Regions from separate parts of the Mucilaginibacter aureus genome, predicted to be linked through region 2. Evidence: riboswitches for the same ligand, from Rfam matches in the RefSeq annotation. Region 2 holds a riboswitch; the other holds the start of a gene.
What was found. A riboswitch is a leader RNA that binds a small molecule or an ion and turns the genes downstream of it on or off. The one in region 2 is predicted to bind cobalamin.
Positions count from the first base shown of each region.

Region 1: another riboswitch for cobalamin. It lies ahead of ACFGVR_RS18870 (TonB-dependent receptor plug domain-containing protein); the one in region 2 lies ahead of metE (5-methyltetrahydropteroyltriglutamate--homocysteine S-methyltransferase).

Region 1 covers NZ_CP170601.1:4,394,764-4,404,667, reverse strand. The annotation lists gene ACFGVR_RS18880 (SIR2 family NAD-dependent protein deacylase) at 1-223, opposite strand, end outside; gene ACFGVR_RS18875 (DUF6580 family putative transport protein) at 295-864, opposite strand; gene ACFGVR_RS18870 (TonB-dependent receptor plug domain-containing protein) at 933-2,897, opposite strand; cobalamin riboswitch at 3,006-3,212, opposite strand; gene ACFGVR_RS18865 (serine hydrolase) at 3,261-4,508, shown strand; gene ACFGVR_RS18860 (SRPBCC family protein) at 4,573-5,424, shown strand; gene ACFGVR_RS18855 (YtxH domain-containing protein) at 5,487-5,744, opposite strand; gene ACFGVR_RS18850 (hypothetical protein) at 5,911-7,311, opposite strand; gene ACFGVR_RS18845 (hypothetical protein) at 7,320-8,123, opposite strand; gene ACFGVR_RS18840 (heavy-metal-associated domain-containing protein) at 8,125-8,646, opposite strand; gene ACFGVR_RS18835 (HYC_CC_PP family protein) at 8,746-9,132, opposite strand; gene ACFGVR_RS18830 (glutamate-5-semialdehyde dehydrogenase) at 9,516-9,904, opposite strand, start outside.
Region 2 covers NZ_CP170601.1:4,290,960-4,300,863, reverse strand. The annotation lists gene ACFGVR_RS18365 (sigma-70 family RNA polymerase sigma factor) at 1-121, shown strand, start outside; gene metE (5-methyltetrahydropteroyltriglutamate--homocysteine S-methyltransferase) at 168-2,474, opposite strand; cobalamin riboswitch at 2,634-2,827, opposite strand; gene ACFGVR_RS18355 (Lrp/AsnC family transcriptional regulator) at 2,982-3,443, shown strand; gene ACFGVR_RS18350 (hypothetical protein) at 3,559-3,786, opposite strand; gene ACFGVR_RS18345 (hypothetical protein) at 3,856-4,122, opposite strand; gene ACFGVR_RS18340 (sigma-70 family RNA polymerase sigma factor) at 4,133-4,702, opposite strand; gene ACFGVR_RS18335 (NADH-quinone oxidoreductase subunit D) at 4,838-6,064, shown strand; gene ACFGVR_RS18330 (S1C family serine protease) at 6,169-7,269, opposite strand; gene ACFGVR_RS18325 (RNA polymerase sigma factor) at 7,281-7,850, opposite strand; gene ACFGVR_RS18320 (hypothetical protein) at 8,158-8,337, shown strand; gene ACFGVR_RS18315 (hypothetical protein) at 8,495-8,683, shown strand; gene ACFGVR_RS18310 (hypothetical protein) at 8,828-9,079, opposite strand; gene ACFGVR_RS18305 (hypothetical protein) at 9,157-9,357, shown strand; gene ACFGVR_RS18300 (efflux RND transporter permease subunit) at 9,492-9,904, opposite strand, start outside.

The DNA.
Region 1 (9,904 bases), 100 kb from region 2:
TAGCCAATGCCTCATGTGCCGCATTGGGTTTAGCCTCCAATACCGATTTACGGCGCATATTGTAAAAGTCCTGCACCAGTGCCGGGTTGCGCTCCCAGCCTTCGGGTGTGGCTACTTCCTGAATGTCATAACCTTCCCAAAGGCCGTCGCTGTCTCTAAAAGTTTTCAATCCGCTTTCGGCACTAATACCGGCGCCGGTTAAAACCACTAATTTTTGTTTCATTGTGATAAATATAAGCACAAAAAAAGCGCCCCGATATGCCGGGACGCTTTCCATATCAAATTAAAAATAGATCAGGCTACCTGAGGTTGCACCTGTAAAACAGTATATCTGGTTTTGGCTGCTTCGAAAGTACCGAATAACAAGGCCGAGAAAAGCAGGTTACCCACTATCATCTTTGCCTCGAATGGGATAGCCGAGTTTAACGATTGAAAATACCCTGTTAATCCCGGAGGATAATAAGTGCTGCCAAAGGTCATATCGGTAAGCAGCCAGTGGATTACTACCGCACCAACAGCTGCCACTATTACTTTTATAGCACTTACTTTTTTAATAAGCGTGCCGATAAATACGGTAACAGCATAAGTTAAATAAACTATCCATGCTCCATCAAATAAGCCAACCTTATTGTATTTGGTATAGTTTACAAGCAGATCGCTAATCAATAGTATCAACAAAGTAGACAGGTAAGCTTTCCATTTATCCGAAAAATACGCACCGCCAAACAGCGCCACTGCACCTACCGGTGTAAAGTTGGCCCAGGTTACCAGGTTGTTAGGGATAAGTACACGTGTAGCAACAGCAGCTACCATCATCAGAAATAGTACGCTGTTGCGAATGTTTATTTTTTGCTGTGTAGACATAAATGTTTATATATTCTGTGATTGCAAAAATACTTAAACTAAACTACAAATAAAAGATTGTTCAAATCTTACTTGAATGTGTACTTCAACCCGCTCATTACGTTAAAGCCCATGGTATTGTAGCCAACCCAATCAACATATTTTGTATCAAATAAATTTTTAAGGTCGACAAAAATGCTAAAGTTAGCTATCGGGCTGTATTGCAAATGCAGATCAAACAAATTGTAGCTTGGCAATTCATCAACTCTTGAGTACGGTGCAACGTCTAAAAACTCCCTGTCAAAACGGCCGCCGGTGTATTTGTAGTTCACCCCAACTGTTAGCACTTTAGCAAATTGGTATGCTGCATTGGCGCCATAGGTGTTTTTTGGCCTGCGCAGCAGGTTAAGCGTTTCGTTACCGTTTACATCAGTTTGGTGCCCCACAACATAGGCGGTATAGCCAGATAGTTTAAAACCTTGGTAGTTAAAGTTTAACTCGCTTTCAAATCCCTGGTCATCTTGCTTGCTTCCGTTTAGATAGTATGAAGCATACGGAGATACCGACTGGCTATAAAAGTAAATAACATCGGTTGTTTTGCGTTTAAAAAAATCGGAAGTAAATGACAGCATGTTTTTCACGATCTCCAAATCAAAACCTGCTTCGTACGATACGGTAGTTTGCGGTTTCAGGTCAGGCGTACCGTATTGCGAATAAAGCTGGTACAATGATGGGGTAACGTAAGCGGAACCAATGCTTGCAAATATTTTAAACCTGTTGGCAAGTGTTACAGATGGGTTAATAGTGTAGGTAAAGTTGCTTCCATATTTATTGTGGTGATTGTAGCGGCCGCCCAGCTCCATGTGAAAGATGTCCGATTTAAAAAACAATGAAGTATAAACGCTTTCAATATTGGTACTCGCATTAATAATGCTTGGTACCGTATTAGGGAACGAAGCAGAGCTGTATAAACTATATTGGTTGGTATTAGAGTATTTAACATCAAGACCACTTGTGATATCGAAATATTTGCCTAACCCCTGGTTCAATACAGCTTCGCCATTGGTAATGCGACCCAGATTGCGTACTACAGAGCTGGCACCACCGTTATCTGTAGGTAAATTTTGATAGTCGTTCCAAACATTGTTTTGACTTACATTAAAACGCAACGCACCATTTGGTAAGGCTAACTTAGCTCCTACACCGCCCAACAAAAAGGTTTTGTTGTAGGTATAATCGTTATCGCCCTTAAAAGCATCGTACGGCAGATCGCCGGTATTGTAACTGGTTTGCAAGTTAGCATTCAATGTTAATTTTTGCGAAACCGGCTGGGTAAGATTAATGCTCACAGAACGCTGACGAAACCCATCATTTTTAAAATTTGAATTGCCGGTACGATCTGTAGCTGCCGAAAAACCGCCGTAATCAACATTTGAGATATTGACAGCGATCCCCGTTTTGTTGATCGTTCCGTTAAGACCCAGTGAACTGGTATAGGTTTTGTAACTGCCAACACCTGCCTGAATTGTAGGCGCTAATTTTTGATCAGCAGGCTTTTTGGTAATGATATTGATCACACCCGCAACTGCATCAGAGCCGTAAAGCGTTGAATTGCTGCCCTTCAGTATTTCGATACGTTCGATCTGGTCAATTGGAAACGCATTCAAATCATAATTGCCGGCTATGCCCGACGCGTCATTTACCGGGAAACCATCAACCAATATCAGGGTATTGCCTGCACTTGCTCCACGCAGGTATACATCAGAACTGATGCCCCGGTTATTATTGGCTCCCGAAAAGGTAATTCCGGCCACGTTATTAAGCAGGTCGGGTACCGTACGGCCTTGCGACTGATTGATCTGTGCCTGCGTAATAACTGTTACGTTACGCCCAATGTCCGATAGTTTTTTTGGCGAACGGGTTGCGGTAATTACAACCTCGTTCAGTTTTGTGGTGTCCTTTAGTTTTGCGCCTTGCGCATGGCCCGTGTTTACCTGGAGGCCCAGTTGTGCAAGCCCCAGGCTTACAGCAACTACTACATAATTTTTTTTCATGTTGTTGTGAGTTTTAACCCACAGCATACAGAAACGAAGAATAAGGAATGGGAAAGGCGCTCCTGCAGTGAGCACGATCTCATCCAAGCTTCTATCCCCGAAAGCTATGAATAATAAATGCTCGTGGCAGGTATTCTGGCTCGTCCTAACGTTGAAGTCTTCCCATCGCGTAAAGCAAACAGTGACACTCTTATTCAACTAAGCCTTTGTAAAGGCCCGGACTTACAGCTGCGGGACAGCTCCGGATTTACACCGGATTCCCTTTTAATCCCTTCCCGGTGAACCGGGAAAAGAACCGAAAGCGTTGCAAATGTAACAGAAAGATTTGTTAGCATCAATACAAAATCGGTTATATTTACCCCTATGAAATTTTATTGTACGCTATTTGCCTTATTGATGACACTATCCGCCGCAGCGCAAAAAACCGATACCGTATTCCTGAAAAAGCTATTAGAAAGCCATCCGGAGCTATTTGCGGGCATACTCAATCATCCCACCCAGAACGAGGTGCAGATATTATACACCCAGATTGACCGTGATGCCAATAACCAGCCGCACTTTACGCAATACAGCTATCGGCTTAACGCGAACCGCTACTTCTACCCTGCCAGCACGGTAAAATTGCCTACGGCCATCTTCGGACTTGAAAAAATAAACGAGCTCAAAGTTGCCGGGCTTACCCGCAAAACCAATATGCAAACCGATACGGCTTTTAAGGGCCAAACCGCTGTTACCAAAGACGATTCATCGGTAAATGGTTTACCAAGCCTTGAAAATTATATCAAAAAGATACTGCTGGTTAGCGATAACAATGCATACAACCGGGTGTACGAATTTGTAGATCGCGCCGAGATCAACGCCAAACTCAAAAAGTACAATTTAAATAACACCCGCATCATTGGCAGGTTAGCCATTGGCGATGCAGGCGAATCGACCAAACATACCAACCCGATCCGTTTTGAGCAGGAGGGCAAAATTGTGTACACCAAACCGGCTGCTTACGATGCCAACGAATACCCGATGCACCTTGATAACATGCTGCAGGGAAAGGGCTATATGGATAGCCATGATAAGCTGGTGATGGGCCAGTACAGTTTTGAGGATAAGAACGTTTACCCCATTGCCGATCAGCAAATGGTGTTGCGCCGGTTGCTGTTCCCATCGGCATTTCCTAAAGATCAGCGTTATAACCTTACGGATGATGATTACAGCTTTATGTACAAGTACATGAGCATGTTCCCTACCGAAAGTATCAAACCAACTTATCCGCGGCCGGAATATTACCCCGCATTTTGCAAATTCCTTTTCTACGGATCGGATACCTCAGCGGTGATCAATCCTGATATCCGTATCTTCAACAAAATCGGCGATTCTTACGGTTACGATATCGATAATGCCTACATTGTCGATTTTAAGAATAAGGTTGAGTTTATGCTCACCGCCGTTGTCCAATCCAACGAAGATGGCATCCTGAACGACAACAAGTACGAATACGCTACGGTATGCCTGCCGTTTATGAAAAACCTGGGCCAGGTGATCTACCGGCACGAACTGCAGCGTAAAAAGAAACACCTTCCTGATCTGAGCCGGTTTAAATTTGATTATAAATAATTTTCATTTAACGAAAACAGATTGACTGATCATTGGTTAAACATTTATATAAAACATAAATGTTATGCCAGATACAACACTGCATCAAAATCAATATAACACCGGGGATGGCACTACCGCTCCAATCGTTAACCTTGAATGGCCCGAGCGTGTAGCTTCGGTAGCTTTAGGTACACGCATGGCATTTGGCGGTCTGTCGCGCATGTTTAGGCATCCGTTGCGGAGTGCCCTGCGCATATTTGCGGGCGGCTACCTGGTACAACGCGGCGTTACCGGGCATTGCGAAGTTTATACCCGTTTAGGCAAAACCACCACCGAGCCGGTAAACGTCAATATCAAATACACCTTTACCGTTAACAGGAATCGGCAGGATGTTTACGATTTTTGGCGCCGACTGGAAAACCTGCCTTTGTTTATGAGTCATTTGGATAATATTCAGGTTATTAGTGACAAATATTCGCATTGGGAGGCCAAAATACCTGGTAACATAGGTAACATTAGCTGGGATGCCGAAATTGTGGAAGATATACCCGGCAGCCACATCAGTTGGCAATCGCTGCCCGACGCGACCATCAACAACACAGGCAAGGTTGAATTTGAAGATGCTCCGGGCCAACAGGGCACCATTGTAAAAGTGGTGATCAGCTATTTGCCTCCTGCGGGTGGTCTGGGCACAGGTCTCGCCAAACTACTGAACCCTGTATTTGAAAGACTGGTTAGGCAAGATGTATTAAGCTTTAAGGATTATATGGAAATATACAGTACCGACGACCGCGTAACTATAGATGACGAATGTATGAATGCGGTGATGACCGATGATGTAACCATAGTGACCATTATGGCTACAGAAGATGAGCCGCCTGTAAGCGCTTATAATCCTGATAATGGAGATCAGCCTGATCAAACAGGTATATAACGATGATTTAAGGAGCCCCGGCAATAACCGGGGCTTTATTTTTTATATAAACGCCCGTGTACTTAAATAATGGCGTTTTCAATATCATCGTGCTGATGAGCATACATATCATTGCGGGTACGCATGGTAATGATCATGTTATCAGCTATAGTTAACAGATTGTCCATTTGGTCGGCAGCTGCATCGCGCAGGCCAACTAACGATTTTGCTAATTTTTCCCTGTTTTCTTTTCCTTTTTTTGGTGCAAATAAAACGCCTAATGTTACTCCTGCAGCCAATCCTACCAATAATAATGCAGCCGATTTTGAAGTATTGTTCATATAAATAAAATGTATCTCAATAATTGGGTTAGTACCGCTTTGTGATAAAGCTTCACAAATTTGCTCATTTTTTAACGTTTGCCGAAGAAATTAGTTGTTAAAAATTGTAAAAAAATGTCTTAATTATTATACAAAATAGCAACCCTGTCATTTTTAATAGGTTACTCTACATTTTCATCATCTTCATTAACGATGGGCTGATCTTTAAGTAAACCTCGCCACTTAAAGGCGAATTACCGTAAAGCGTATTTAAACCTTGCGGGATGATATTTAAGGTGCTCTGTATGCCCAGCGTAACATTGGTATTCCAGGTTTTGAACAGGCGATGGTTAACGCCCAGGGTTATCGCGTTTACGTTAAATACCGCAGCATTTACACTTGCTGGTGACAGGTTCAGTTCATCGGCCGTTTTTTGCACAAACTCGTAACGGCCGTAAATCGCCGTTTTATCAAGCTGTACATTACTTTCGGCGGTAATCGAATGCTCATTAGCCGTACCACCCCCGGGCTCTTCTACATGGTTATATCCCCAGATCAAAGCACTGCTGATAAACTTGTCATCGTTAAAGTTATATTGCTTACTGATGGATGCTGTGGTGCGTAAGATGTTTTCCAGCGGGTTTAAAGCTTCCGGACCTTTGATATACCCTTGCGAAAATTGCATTGCCCAATGATCGTTCGGATTAACGGATAAGCGATACGAGTAGCTGTTAAATACGGGTTTATCAAAATTATACCGATTTTCGTCGGGCTCATGCCCGTTAAACACCGACGCCTCTATCCTGGCAATTTTATATCTGAAACCTAATGTGGCAACGCCGAAGGTAATATGGGTAGCATCCTGCCAGTGATGCGCAAGCGTGGCGTCAGGATCGTTCATAGCCGATGGCCGGTGCATAAAGGTTACCGGCCCCAACGCCGGTTCGCCGGGATAGCCAAAGTAACCGGTCAGGTCGGCATCTTTGTTCAATGCCTGTGTATAACCTACAGCCAGTTCGGCAAACAAGTCGTGCGGGTGTTGTCTGTCAACCAACGGTACGTTTTTCCAGCTCTCGCCGGATTGAAATACCAGCGGGTAACCATAACCGCCCTCGGTCAGCGCATCTGCCGACATCATCAGGTTAGCGCTGAATAAGCCGTTCTCTCCCACCTTGTGCTGCGCCATGGCCATTGCCCAGTTCGGTGCGTCAAACTTAGCGGCCTGCCCCCGTTTACCGTCGCTATTAAGGTTTTGCGTGGTATATCTTAAAAATACAGCGCCATGAAACATCAGGTTCCATTTGCCCGCAGTAAGCATATAGGCGTACATGGGCGATTGATCGGGCAGCCATGATGTGCCTGATCCATTGCGGTTCATGGGCAGGTTAAGCGAAAAAGCATGACTCATATCGCCCATATACATGCCGCTCATATCCATGTTTCCCATGTCCATAGCTTTTTTAACCGTATCTGTGCTTTTCACAGATTTCTTTTTAACGGTATCCATATGCATACCATGCATATTCATCTGGGATTTTCCGCCTGCAGCAGATAGTAAAAATATAATGATGATGAGATTTTTTTTCATTGTAGTAATTAAAAAGCATTAAACAAATTATGCTCCAAACGTATCAGATAACTCGTAGTTGCAATACGCGAAAGGTCACCTGTTAATTGTTTGTGATACCCGAAATCGATCCGGGTACGGCTGTTGAAGATCAATTGGACAGACGGCGCTATATCCAGGTACTTCCCCTTGCCATCCAAACTCGATTTACCGATAAACTCTGCATAGATATTCAAGTTAGTCTGCTTATAGTCCGTATAGTTTTTAGGAAGCAATAGATACCCTGCCGAAAAGGTATATCCCAACTGGTTACGTGCTGCGTCTGGCGGTAACGAGTTCGAAACGTTATTCCAATCGCGACTTATATCCGATGTAACAGATAGAGCCAGTTTATGCAGTAACTGAGTCATAACCAAGCCCCCCATCGCGCCAGAGTTATCGCCCTGCAAATTGATCTCGTTAAATGTTATAGGGTTATCGATCAACGACACCCGTCCATACCCCGCCATCCTGAAATGCGATTGCGGCTGATCCAGCGCCAGGAAACGGTATTTGGCATAAATACTCGCGCCTTCAAACTTAAAGTCTGATTGGTAATAGTTCGATCCGTACAAATTAACATGTACCATCACCGATCGCGATACGCCAAACATAGCTTCCGGCCCTAATCGAAAACCCGTCCGGCTGTTTAAAGGTACAAAATCGGCATTCATCCTCAACCCGATCGCTTTCGCAGCCATATTGCTTGCCGGCTCCGTATTTACATACAGTTCCTGCGCTTTGATGCCGCCGCTTAAACAAAGCAGCAGGATCAGTCCCAATATGCGCTTCATATTACGATAGCGTTACATGGTAAACACGCGTTTTTTTATCATCAACGCCTGTGGCGTAAGTAGCATCTTTAAGCTGCGAACTATACTTTTTAAATGTGCCGCTGGGCACAAAGTCCTTATCGATGATCAGCAGCCTGGTTTCACCATCCAGTTGCTTACTCCCTGTATTTAAAAAACGATAATTAGCGCCTTGAAAAGGGTAACTGAAATCGTTACTAATGGCAACGTTTTTAAAATTAAAAATGGCGACCAACTTATTAACCGAGAAACCTGCAGCCATTACCTTTTGCTTTAAAGCATCAAGGTTAACGGTTTTACCAGGTTTAAAGGTTACATAAAATATATTTTTGTTCAGGTCGGGTTTAATGTCAGCGATAAAATCCAGAGTGGCTAAAGATTTTTGTGTGGACAATGAGCACATTGAGCAGGTTAAACCGCTAACCTGTAATTCAGCTTTAGTAAACTCGGCTTGTGATGCTCCGGCAATTGCACAAAAAGCGATCAATAAAATAAACTTCTTCATTTTGAGATAGAATTAAAAAAATAATAGAAAAAAACGGTGTTAAACTCGACGAATAAGTTTAACCGATCAGGCGGAAGCCTGCAAAAATGAAGAAACGAATCAGATACGGTAAACGCAGTGCAATATATAAACAGAAACTACCGATGTGCCCGGCGGAGCATTGCTATTGTAGGCATGCATGCGGTACAGGCACGGTTCATCAACCTCGGTATCAGGTGTGGTAAAACGGCTGAATATAGGGAACAACTTGGCTAAGAACGCCATAGTAGCCGATCCGTAATGCTGATCTTTTACCTTTAAATACTGCTTTTTAGTTTTGCAGCACTTGCGCATTTCAACGCCCATTTTGCATTTTTCTTTGCTATGGTCGCTGTAATTAGTGGTAGTTGAGGTAAGCACACCTAAACAGTACATGCTTTTTGCTGCCACACCAAGCGATGAGAACAGGTAAACAGCAGTAAGCAATATAACTACGGTGCGTTTCATTCTGCAAAAGTAGTAATTATTTAAATAACTATGCCAATAGTTTAAAATAATCTTTCAATAGAGCAACAATCAACCAACTAATAACCAACAACTTAAATAACAGGGTGGGTAAAAGTGGGTATTTTAAGCACTCGCCGTACCAAATGTGCTTCAATTGTGTTTAAACCCTGCTTTTACATTTCCAGGGAGGTGGGTGTTGGTGGGTATAGAGTGGGTACTGGGGTGGTATAATAAAAATACTACCTCTTTTTCCAAAGAACAATAACCCTTACGGTTAGCCTTAAAGATACGAAATTTTTACCGGTTTAGCTAATAGATTGACATCATAAAAAGCACCATATTAAGTGTGTCTCAAATCCTCATATCTCAATGCTCAAATCTAATTACCGTATCTGCCCTTCACCCCTTACATACCACTTCTCAGTCACCAGTTTTTCCAGTGCAAATGGCCCGCGGGCATGAAGTTTTTGTGTGCTGATACCTATTTCTGCGCCAAGCCCAAACACGCCGCCATCAGTAAACCGTGTTGAAGCATTAATGTAAACTGCTGCTGCATCTATCTCATTTACAAAACGTTCTCCCAATAATTGATCTTGAGTAACAATAGCCTCTGAGTGTTTTGATGAGTATTGTGTGATGTGTTCCACCGCCTCATCATATCCCCCAACCACTTTAACCGAACATTTAAAATCTAAAAACTCGCGGCCAAAATCTTCGGCTGTTGCCTGCTGCAGGTAAGGGTAATTCAGCTCTTTTAAAACGGCGTAACTTT
Region 2 (9,904 bases):
ACGGGCTAAAGAGCTGCTGCGTGACGAATTGACAAGCTACTGGCAGCCGCAACAGCTTTTTGAATTTAACCTGGTAAGGTGCGATGTGATCGTAAACTATGTGATGCAGGCTATTAGCTGATCAAAAAAAGCCGCACAGCAAATACTGTACGGCTTTGATTTTACTATTAAACTGCCTGTGTGCTAAATATTTCGCGGGCATCTTTGGCGGCTTGCACCATATTGATCAGGGCCGTTTTTGTTTCGGGCCATTTACGCGTTTTTAAGCCACAATCGGGGTTAACCCAAATATTGCCTGCCGGTAATAGGTTTGCAGCTTTTTTAAGCAAGCTTAGCATTTCCTGAACGGTTGGTACACGTGGCGAATGGATATCATAAACCCCGGGGCCAATTTCGGCGGGATATTTAAAATCGGCAAAAGCTTCTAACAATTCCATTTGCGAGCGCGATGTTTCAATCGTGATCACATCGGCATCCATAGCGGCTATATGTTCGATAATATCATTAAATTCGCTGTAGCACATGTGCGTATGGATCTGGGTTTCGTTTTTTACCCCGCTTGCCGAGATCCGGAACGCTTTAACCGCCCAATCAAGATAGGTTGCCCAATCGGCCTTCCGTAAAGGCAAACCTTCGCGAATGGCAGGTTCGTCTATCTGAATAACCTGGATACCGGCCTGCTCTAAAGCAACAACCTCATCGCGAATAGCTAAAGCAATTTGGTAAGTAGTTTCGGAGCGGGGCTGATCGTCGCGCACGAAAGACCATTGCAATATGGTTACCGGGCCGGTTAACATGCCCTTCATTAACTTATTGGTATTGGCCTGGGCAAAGCTGCTCCAGCGCACCGTCATATCGCCTGGGCGGCTCACATCGCCATAAATAACCGGCGGTTTTACACAGCGGCTGCCATAACTTTGCACCCATCCGTTTTTGGTGAACAAAAAGCCATCTAAACGTTCGCCAAAATACTCCACCATATCATTACGCTCAAATTCGCCATGCACCAACACGTCAATACCTATCTCTTCCTGCCAGCGTATGGCGTCAACAGTTGCCTTCGCGATCTGATCGTCATAGTCATCCTGCGTTAGTTCGCCTTTTTTTAATTTCGCCCTTAACTGGCGGATATCATCAGTTTGAGGGAACGAGCCAATGGTTGTTGTTGGGAACAAAGGAAGTTTAAACTTAGCCTGTTGTATTTTCTGGCGCTCATCAAATTCGCTTATTCGTTGGGCGTCTGCGTTGGTTATTGCATCCATACGCTGCTTAACAACTTGTTTATGGATAAGCTTTGACAAATTACGGCTTGATACTGCTTTCAGGTTATCCTGCAAAAGGCCGTTGTTGTTGTGTGCCAAGATCTGGTTCAGCTCATTTACCTCGTTCAGCTTTTGTTTGGCGAAAGCCATCCAGTTTTTAATTTCAGGCGTAATTTCTGTTTCCAGGTCCAGATCAACCGGCGAGTGCAGCAATGAACAACCCGGTGCTATTATTACCCTATCTTTACCGATAGCGGCTAACGCTTTTTTAATATGGCCAATCGAACGGATATAATCGTTTTTCCAAATGTTGCGGCCATCAATTACACCTAATGACAGGCTTAATGTTGATGGGATCAGCTTTAAAACTTCGTCTAACTGATCTGGTGCCCGCACCAGGTCGATATGCAGGGCCTCAACCGGAAGGTTAACAGCTAATCCGGTGTTTTCCTGCAAGCTTTCAAAATAGGTGGTTAATAAAATTTTAAGCTGGGAGCATTGTTTCCTGATCTCAGCGTAAGCATAGCTATAGGCATCCTTCTGCTTTTCAGACAGATCCAAAGCTAAAAACGGCTCGTCTAATTGTATCCAAACAGCGCCCTGGTCTTTTAAACGTTTCAATATCTCCACGTAAACAGGCACCAGTTTTTTAATCAGGTCGATCTTATCAAAACTCGCTTCTTTTTCTTTGCCCAACAGTAAATAAGATACCGGCCCAATTAAAACCGGTTTAGGTACTATACCTAATACCTGTTTGGCCAGGTTAAACTCTTCGAAAACTTTTTCGGAGAAGATCTTAAATTGCTGTCCGGCAGTAAATTCGGGAACGATGTAATGATAATTGGTATCAAACCACTTGGTCATTTCCATGGCAGTAATATCTAATCCATCTTTTTGATAACCACGGGCCATGGCAAAATACAGGTCGATATCGTGATTGGTCTTGTTTTGGCTGAGCACCGCAGAATAGCGTTTGGGAATAACACCTAACATGAGTGATGTATCGAGCACATGATCGTAGAAACTAAAGTCGTTGCAGGGAATAAGATCGATACCTGCATTTTGCTGGGTTTTCCAGTTTTCTCTACGGATGTCGCGGGCAACCGAAAAAAGATCAGCCCTGGTAATTTTGCCTGCCCAGTACTGTTCGCAGGCTTTCTTCAGTTGTCTTTGGCTACCAATTCGCGGATAGCCCAGGTTTTGCGTTAGCATTTTCTTTTAAATAATTAAATGAATAAATCTGTTAAAAGCGCTTTGGCTAAACTTCGCAATGCGACCGCATCATCAAAAAGGCAGGTGCTGACAATAAGGCAATATACTTCTGCCTCCGTTGTTAAATCAGCTCAGACCGTTTACTTTTTGCGCGAAAGCATTGTCCTTCCGGAACAGGCAGGTATCCTGACTTATAACATTACAGCCGCCCTTCCCAAGTGCCCTTAGTACTCAGTGGACATTGATGACTGAAACTTTTGTTACTTACAGTTGCGCGACAGCCCATGATTTACACATGGTTCCCCTTTAATCTCCCAAATTATTACTGGGAAACCTTTTCCGGTTGATAAAGCAAAGAAAGAACTTTTGTTTCGGTAAAGCTACTGATAAAGATTTATTTACTTTATAAACGAAAATATATAGGTAAAATAACCTATATTTACAATATTATGTAGATTAATAAGCCAAACAGGTATACCGATATACAATTTAAAAGACGATTATTCTATGGATGAGCTTGATGACACAGATAAACAGCTATTAAGATTACTGGGTGAAGATTCTGAGATCACAATTAAGGAACTCGCAACCAGGGTGAACCTATCACATACCCCGGTTTTTGAGCGGGTTAAAAAGCTAAAGAGCAATGGTTATATCAAAAAATACATTGCCCTGATCAATGCTGAAAAATTGAACTACGGCTTGATCGTGTTTGTTAATATCAAACTAAAACAACACGATAAAAGCATTGGTTATGAGTTTGTTAATGACATTACTAAACTACAGGAGGTTGCAGAATGTTATAACATCTCCGGAGATTTCGACTTTTTGCTCAAAGTTTACGCGAAAGATATGAAACACTACCAGGATTTTGTTTTTAACAAGTTAGGATCGGTGACCAGTATAGGTAGTACCCATAGTACTTTTGTAATGTGCGAGAATAAACACTCGTACAATATTAATTTTTAGCAATGAACCACGGTATGGTAAAGTAAAAGCAGTTCTATAAAAACAAAAAAGCCGGAAGAATATTCTTCCGGCCATGCTTAGAGAAAACTCTATTCTTTCTACAATAAAAACAGTTTTACATTTTTGATGACATTTTTGAGGTGCTGTCTTTTTTCATTTTCATTTTATCCATTTTTCCTTTCTTCATCTTATCCATCTTCATTTTGTCTTTCGCCATTTTTGACGTGTCGGCTGGTAAGTTGTAGTTAATTGAAGCTGCGTTTGCATTTACATAGCCAATTGAAATTGCAAATGCAATAATCATTGCCGGGAAAAGTGAACTGGTAGTCTTGTTGGTTTTCATTTTTGGTGTTTTAAGTGATTAGTTTATTTCCCGCTTAGTCGGCACCATACCAGCAACCTTACATCTTTTTTATTCTTTATTCAACTCCTGGTCGATACGATCTTGCAGTTCTCGTTTAAAACCATCATCAAGCCGATATTCCTGGTTTTTGAACAGGTGTTGAACCATGCTGTTTATAATATGCGTTTGCTGCCCGTATAATTTACACACCCCGCATTTGTACAGGTGGATACGCAACTCGATCGTTTCGCGGAAGGTTAGTTTAACAAACTCCCTCTTATCGAGCAGTAAGGTGGCCTGCCTGCAGTTATAGATTATTTTTTTTAACGTACTCATATCGCAAAAATTAAATCCAGTTTTTTTGCAGGCAGGCCCGCAAGTTTAACTTGGCACGGTGAATAATTACCCAAAAGTTTGAAGCACTAACCTTTAGCTGCGTACATATCGTTTCTGACGATTCATCATCGATGTGTTTCATAGTAAAAACCGCCAGCCATAAGGCAGGCAGCTTTTCCATGCATTGCTTTAATATTTTATTCAATTCTTTATTCTCCAATGCCTGGTGGCCTTCAATTCCGAAGGCTACGGGCCAATGTTCTTTATTCCAATGCCCGTCTTCGGCAAAAAAATCCTGTTGCTCGCGTTCGGCATTTACAATATCGGACGACACGATGACCGACGCCTTTTTACGATACACATCGATGATCTTGTTCTTTAGGATCGCAGTTAACCAGGTGCGCTCGGAGCTTTTACCTTCAAAACTCTGTACCCTTTGCAAAGCGGCTAAAAAAGTTTCCTGTACCAGGTCTTTAACCAATTCATCATCATCAATGCGTTTGCGTGCAAAAGCGTATAAATAATCGGCATACGTACCAACCCACCGTCGCGGGTCTGTCGCTATGATATCATCAGTCATTAATCCAGATTTAAAAGTGATAGTTTTATATAAATATAGTTAGTCGGTAATTAATGGATAACCTTACAACTATTTTTAATTTTATTTAAGAGTTTTTATAACGATTTTAGCGGCCGTATCCGTTAGTATCTCCCGATGAAGTATACCCAGGCCTTAGCTAATTACCGTGAAAAAATAGCCAGTGTTAATGCAGGTGAAATGGTGCTCAATATGGGTCCGCAGCATCCGTCTACGCATGGTGTTTTGCGCCTGGAACTGATTACGGACGGCGAGATAGTACGCGAGGTTATTCCGCACATTGGCTACCTGCACCGGTGTTTTGAAAAACATGCCGAATCATTAACCTACCAGCAAACCATCCCATTTACCGACCGGATGGATTACCTGGCATCGATGAATAACAGCCACGCCTTTATAATGGGTGTTGAGCGGATGCTGGGTATAGACCACGATATCCCGAAAAGGATTGAATACATACGGGTATTGGTTTGCGAACTGAACCGTATAGCATCGCACCTGATAGCTATTGGCACTTATGGTATTGATATAGGCGCCTTTACCCCTTTTTTATGGTGCTTTCGCGATCGGGAACACATTATGGGCATGCTGGAATGGGCATCGGGCTCACGGATGTTATATAACTATATTTGGGTTGGCGGGCTATTTTACGATCTGCCGGTTGGCTTTGAAGAGCGTTGCACAGAGTTTATAAACTATTTCAAGCCTAAAATGGTTGAACTGAATGCGCTGCTTACCGATAACCAGGTATTTATTAACCGCACCGCCAATGTTGGCATATTACCACTCGACGTGGCCATTAACTATGGCTGCAGTGGGCCCATGCTGCGCGGATCAAGTTTAAAATATGATTTAAGGCGAATTGATGGTTACTCGGCATATCCGGAACTTGAATTTGATGTACCGGTAGGCACCGGCCTGATGGGTGCAGTTGGCGATTGCTGGGACCGTTATAAGGTGCGTGTTGATGAAATAGAGCAATCGGTTAAAATAATAGAACAATGCCTGGAGCGTTTGCAAAAAGAACTGAAACGCACACCTGATTTTGACCCGCGCGCAAAGTTACCGCGTAAGTTAGTACCTAAACCACAGGATTTTTATGTGCGCGCGGAGAACCCCAAAGGTGAGTTAGGGTTTTATTTTATGCACAAGCAAAATATTGAATACGATAAAACCGGGAATGTGCGAATGGCTGATACAGAGATACCTTTTCGGGTAAAATCCAGAGGGCCAAGCTTTAATAATCTTTCGGTTTTACCGGCGATGGCGCAGGGTGTAATGATAGCCGATTTGATAGCTATTGTGGGTTCGATAGATTTTGTATTGGGAGAAGTAGACCGCTGAAAAGAGTCAGGAATCAAGAGGCAAGAATCAAGATATTCTGTGCTACTAAATAAAAAAGCCTTAACTGAATTACAGCTAAGGCTTTTTTATTTAGATGATATATGTTATCGGTTATACACTTTAACCATAAAAACGTAATTCTGTACTTTATCGATTTGTTGAGTACGGCTCAGATTTGCGATACGGCTTTTGGTGTTTAGCGACAACTTATTGATCAGCGAATCGGACTGAACCGCCTTTAACAGGTACCGGGATTTGATGGCGTAAGAAGCGCCTTCGATCTTATTGCTGATCACCCCTACTATATTGCCTTTGCTATCCAGTAACGGGCCACCGCTGTTACCAAAATTAACATCCATGGAAGCTAACTGATATTTTAAGGTATCTCCTTTCAAGCCGTTGGCCGAACTTAAATAACCTTTATTATAAACGGGCTCGTCGGCATCATTTTTTGAGTAACCAATGGTAAACAGATCTTCACCCAGGCTTGATTTACCCTTTTTGAAACCATAAGGTAACGCGCCCAATGATTTAAATGAGGCATCGGTAATTTTAAGAACAGCCAAATCCGAAGCTGGATCAACGGAAACAATTTTGGCGTGATAACCATCGCCGTTGGCATTTTGCACGTACACCGAATCAGCACCCTGCACTACGTGAAAGTTGGTAGCAATGTATCCATCAGACGATAGTGCGAAACCTGTACCCACGCCGCCGTAATTGCTTGGGGCAACCCTGTTGCGGTTGTTATTAATGTGGTTAATAGAAGTAGCAAAGTTTTTGTTGGTCTGCTTGATCTTTTCTACATCCTTCCTTAAGTTGGTATAAGCATCATCAGTCTTTAAGGACTTAAGATAACCTGTTAAAAATAAAATACTTAGTGCTACAAAAATAGTGATTGACGCTGCCAGCGATATTTTAGAATGGTGATTACGCCACATGCGGACAATTGGCGACGGATGATGAATAAACTCATCTTTCAATGCCTGAACGTCGATCTCGTTGTGGATGGCATTTAACATGCCTTCAAACTCAACGCGCTCGCCGTATTTTTTTAAGCGTTCGGTAAATTGCTGATGCTCGATAACGCGGCTGTTAACCGTTGGATTATCATGGCGCAATGCCTCGAAACGGGCACGCTCTTCGGCGCTCATCTCGTCGTTCAAATAACGCTCTATTACTGATAATAATTCAATCTCACTCATTTTTCGCTCCTTTACTTTTGCTGAAAAAACAACTTCTTCAGCCGTTGCAGGCATTTGTATTTTTGTGTTTTGGCATTATCCGCATTGGTATAGCCAAATTTTTCGCAGATCTCCTGCATCGATCTGTCTTTAATATAAAAATCTTCAATAATGGTTTTGCAGGGTTCGCCTAGCTGGCTGAGAGCCCCTTCCATTTTACTGAACTGAATGTCTTTTTCCTCGTGCGATATCAAATCTTCTTCGACAGGTAAATACTCCTGGAAATCGTGAATATCCCCTCCGTATCTACTCATCTGGCTAAGGCGTTTTAACCAAAGCCTGCGGCATATTGAATAAATGTAGGTTTTAAGTTTACTACTTAACTCAAAATCGCCAGATCTTACTTTGTTATAAAGAACAATTATAGCTTCCTGGTAAACGTCTTTAGCTTCGTCCTCGTTACCGTTGTTGCTCATTACCAATTGCAGCACCATTGGAAAGTAGGCTATGTAAATACGTTTGAGCATACTTTCCGAGTTGTTAAGTATGCCTAAAATAGCTTCGTTATCTGTTGGTGCTGAAATATTTATATTTTTATTCACTATTAATACACTTTATACCGAATAGTAACCCAACAATTATTAAATAAATTAGGCTCCGTTAATTAAAAAAACAAAAGTAATTTTTTAATACCACAAACATTAGCCGGCAATGTAACGTGTAACCGGATATAATTTTTACACATCGCAATTTATGCACACAACTACCTATCAATCAACGCCAACCTTGCATAATAATTACGTTTTTTTAACCAGTAATAAATAAATGTAAAAATTATTCATTTTGTGGGGTTACCTTTTTCGGTTTTCTGTATTAACGTTAAATTATAATTAAATAACAGATAATCCGATGAAAAATTCAATCAAATTAGGCGCAGTAGCTTTAGTATTAGCTGTATCGTTTGCAGCTTGTGGTGGTAACAAATCGACAACTACTGTTGATTCGACCGTTGTTAAAAAAGACACTACTGTTAAAGTTGACAGTGTAAAAACTGACACTACTAAAACTGACACTACTAAAAAAATGTAATTCTTTTTTTAAGTGATTAAGTAAAAAGGTTAAGCAGATTATTCTGCTTAACCTTTTTTTATGCTTTACGTAAAAATGTTGCAGCATTATTTGATTTTTAATGCTAAACTTTTATATTTAGGCTATTCAATTTAAATTAATCACAATTAAACAAAACATGAAAAACACCCTGAAATTAGGTGCTTTGGCATTAGCTTTAGCCGTATCGTTTGCTTCTTGCTCTGGAAACAAATCAACTTCAACCGCTGACACTACAGCTAAGAAAGATTCTGTACAGCACCCAGACACCGCAAAACATGACACTACTAAAGTAGCAAATCCAGACACTGCAACCAAAAAGAAGTAATTCTGCAAACTGAGAATTGAAGGGGCGGCAATTTTGTTCGCCCCTTTTTTGTTTTAGCTTATCAGCAAGACAAACTTAAATTATACTGCGGGTTAATTTAAAAAAAGCGGGTTACCTTTTATAGTTTATAGTATTAACTTGTAATTAATCACAATTTAAAATTAAAAAAATGAAGAACACCATTAAATTAGGCGCCTTAGCTTTAGCTTTAGCAGTTTCTTTTGCTTCTTGCTCTGGAAACAAATCAACCTCAACCACCGATTCAACCGTTACAAAAGTTGATTCAGTTAAAAAAGATTCATTAACAAACCCGCCGGATACTTCAGTGAAACCAAAAACTGATACTGTTAAAAAATAATTTTTAGCAATAAATAGTAAAAAAGGTAATCTTCTCATTTTTTTTAAATGAGCGGGTTACCTTTTTATGTTTTAGGTATTAAGCGTAACAATTAATCACTTAAAAAAAACTAACAATGAAAAATTCAATCAAATTAGGCGCTTTAGCTTTGGCTTTAGCGGTTTCTTTCGCTTCGTGCTCTGGTAAAAAATCAACTTCTGCTGCTGATTCAACTGCAAAAGCTGATTCAATGAAAATGTCGGCTGATTCATCAAAAATGAAAATGGATTCGACTAAAACCGACAGCACTAAAAAAGATTCTACTAAAAAAATGTAATTCTTTTTTTAAGAAATTGAAAAGCCGTTGTGATTTCGCAACGGCTTTTTTTATGCTTAATCGTTTAGTTTGTAAACAAAAAGATCCTTCGCGGTATAAGCTACGAAGGATCTTTTTTATATACCTGTATTACTTTATACAGTTTCTGCTTTCAGTTCTTTTTTTGAAGTGGCTGGAGCATTTTTGCCGCCTAATTTTGCGAACCAATCTTTCATGTGTACACGGATGATGTACATACATGGAACAAGGATAAGCGTGATGATAGTTGCAAAACCTAAACCAAATATCATTGTCCATGACAATGGCCCCCAGAAGGCAACGTTATCACCACCAAAATAAATATGCGGTTTAAACTCGGTAAATAAGCCCACGAAATTGATATTGAAACCAACAGCCAGTGGTATTAATCCACAGATGGCTGCAGTAGCCGTTAACAATACCGGTGTCATCCGGGTACGGGCGGCTTCAACAACGGCGTCGTGCAGGTTATTGCCCTGCTCCAACAGCATATCGGTAAACTCAACCAGTAATATACCGTTACGTACTA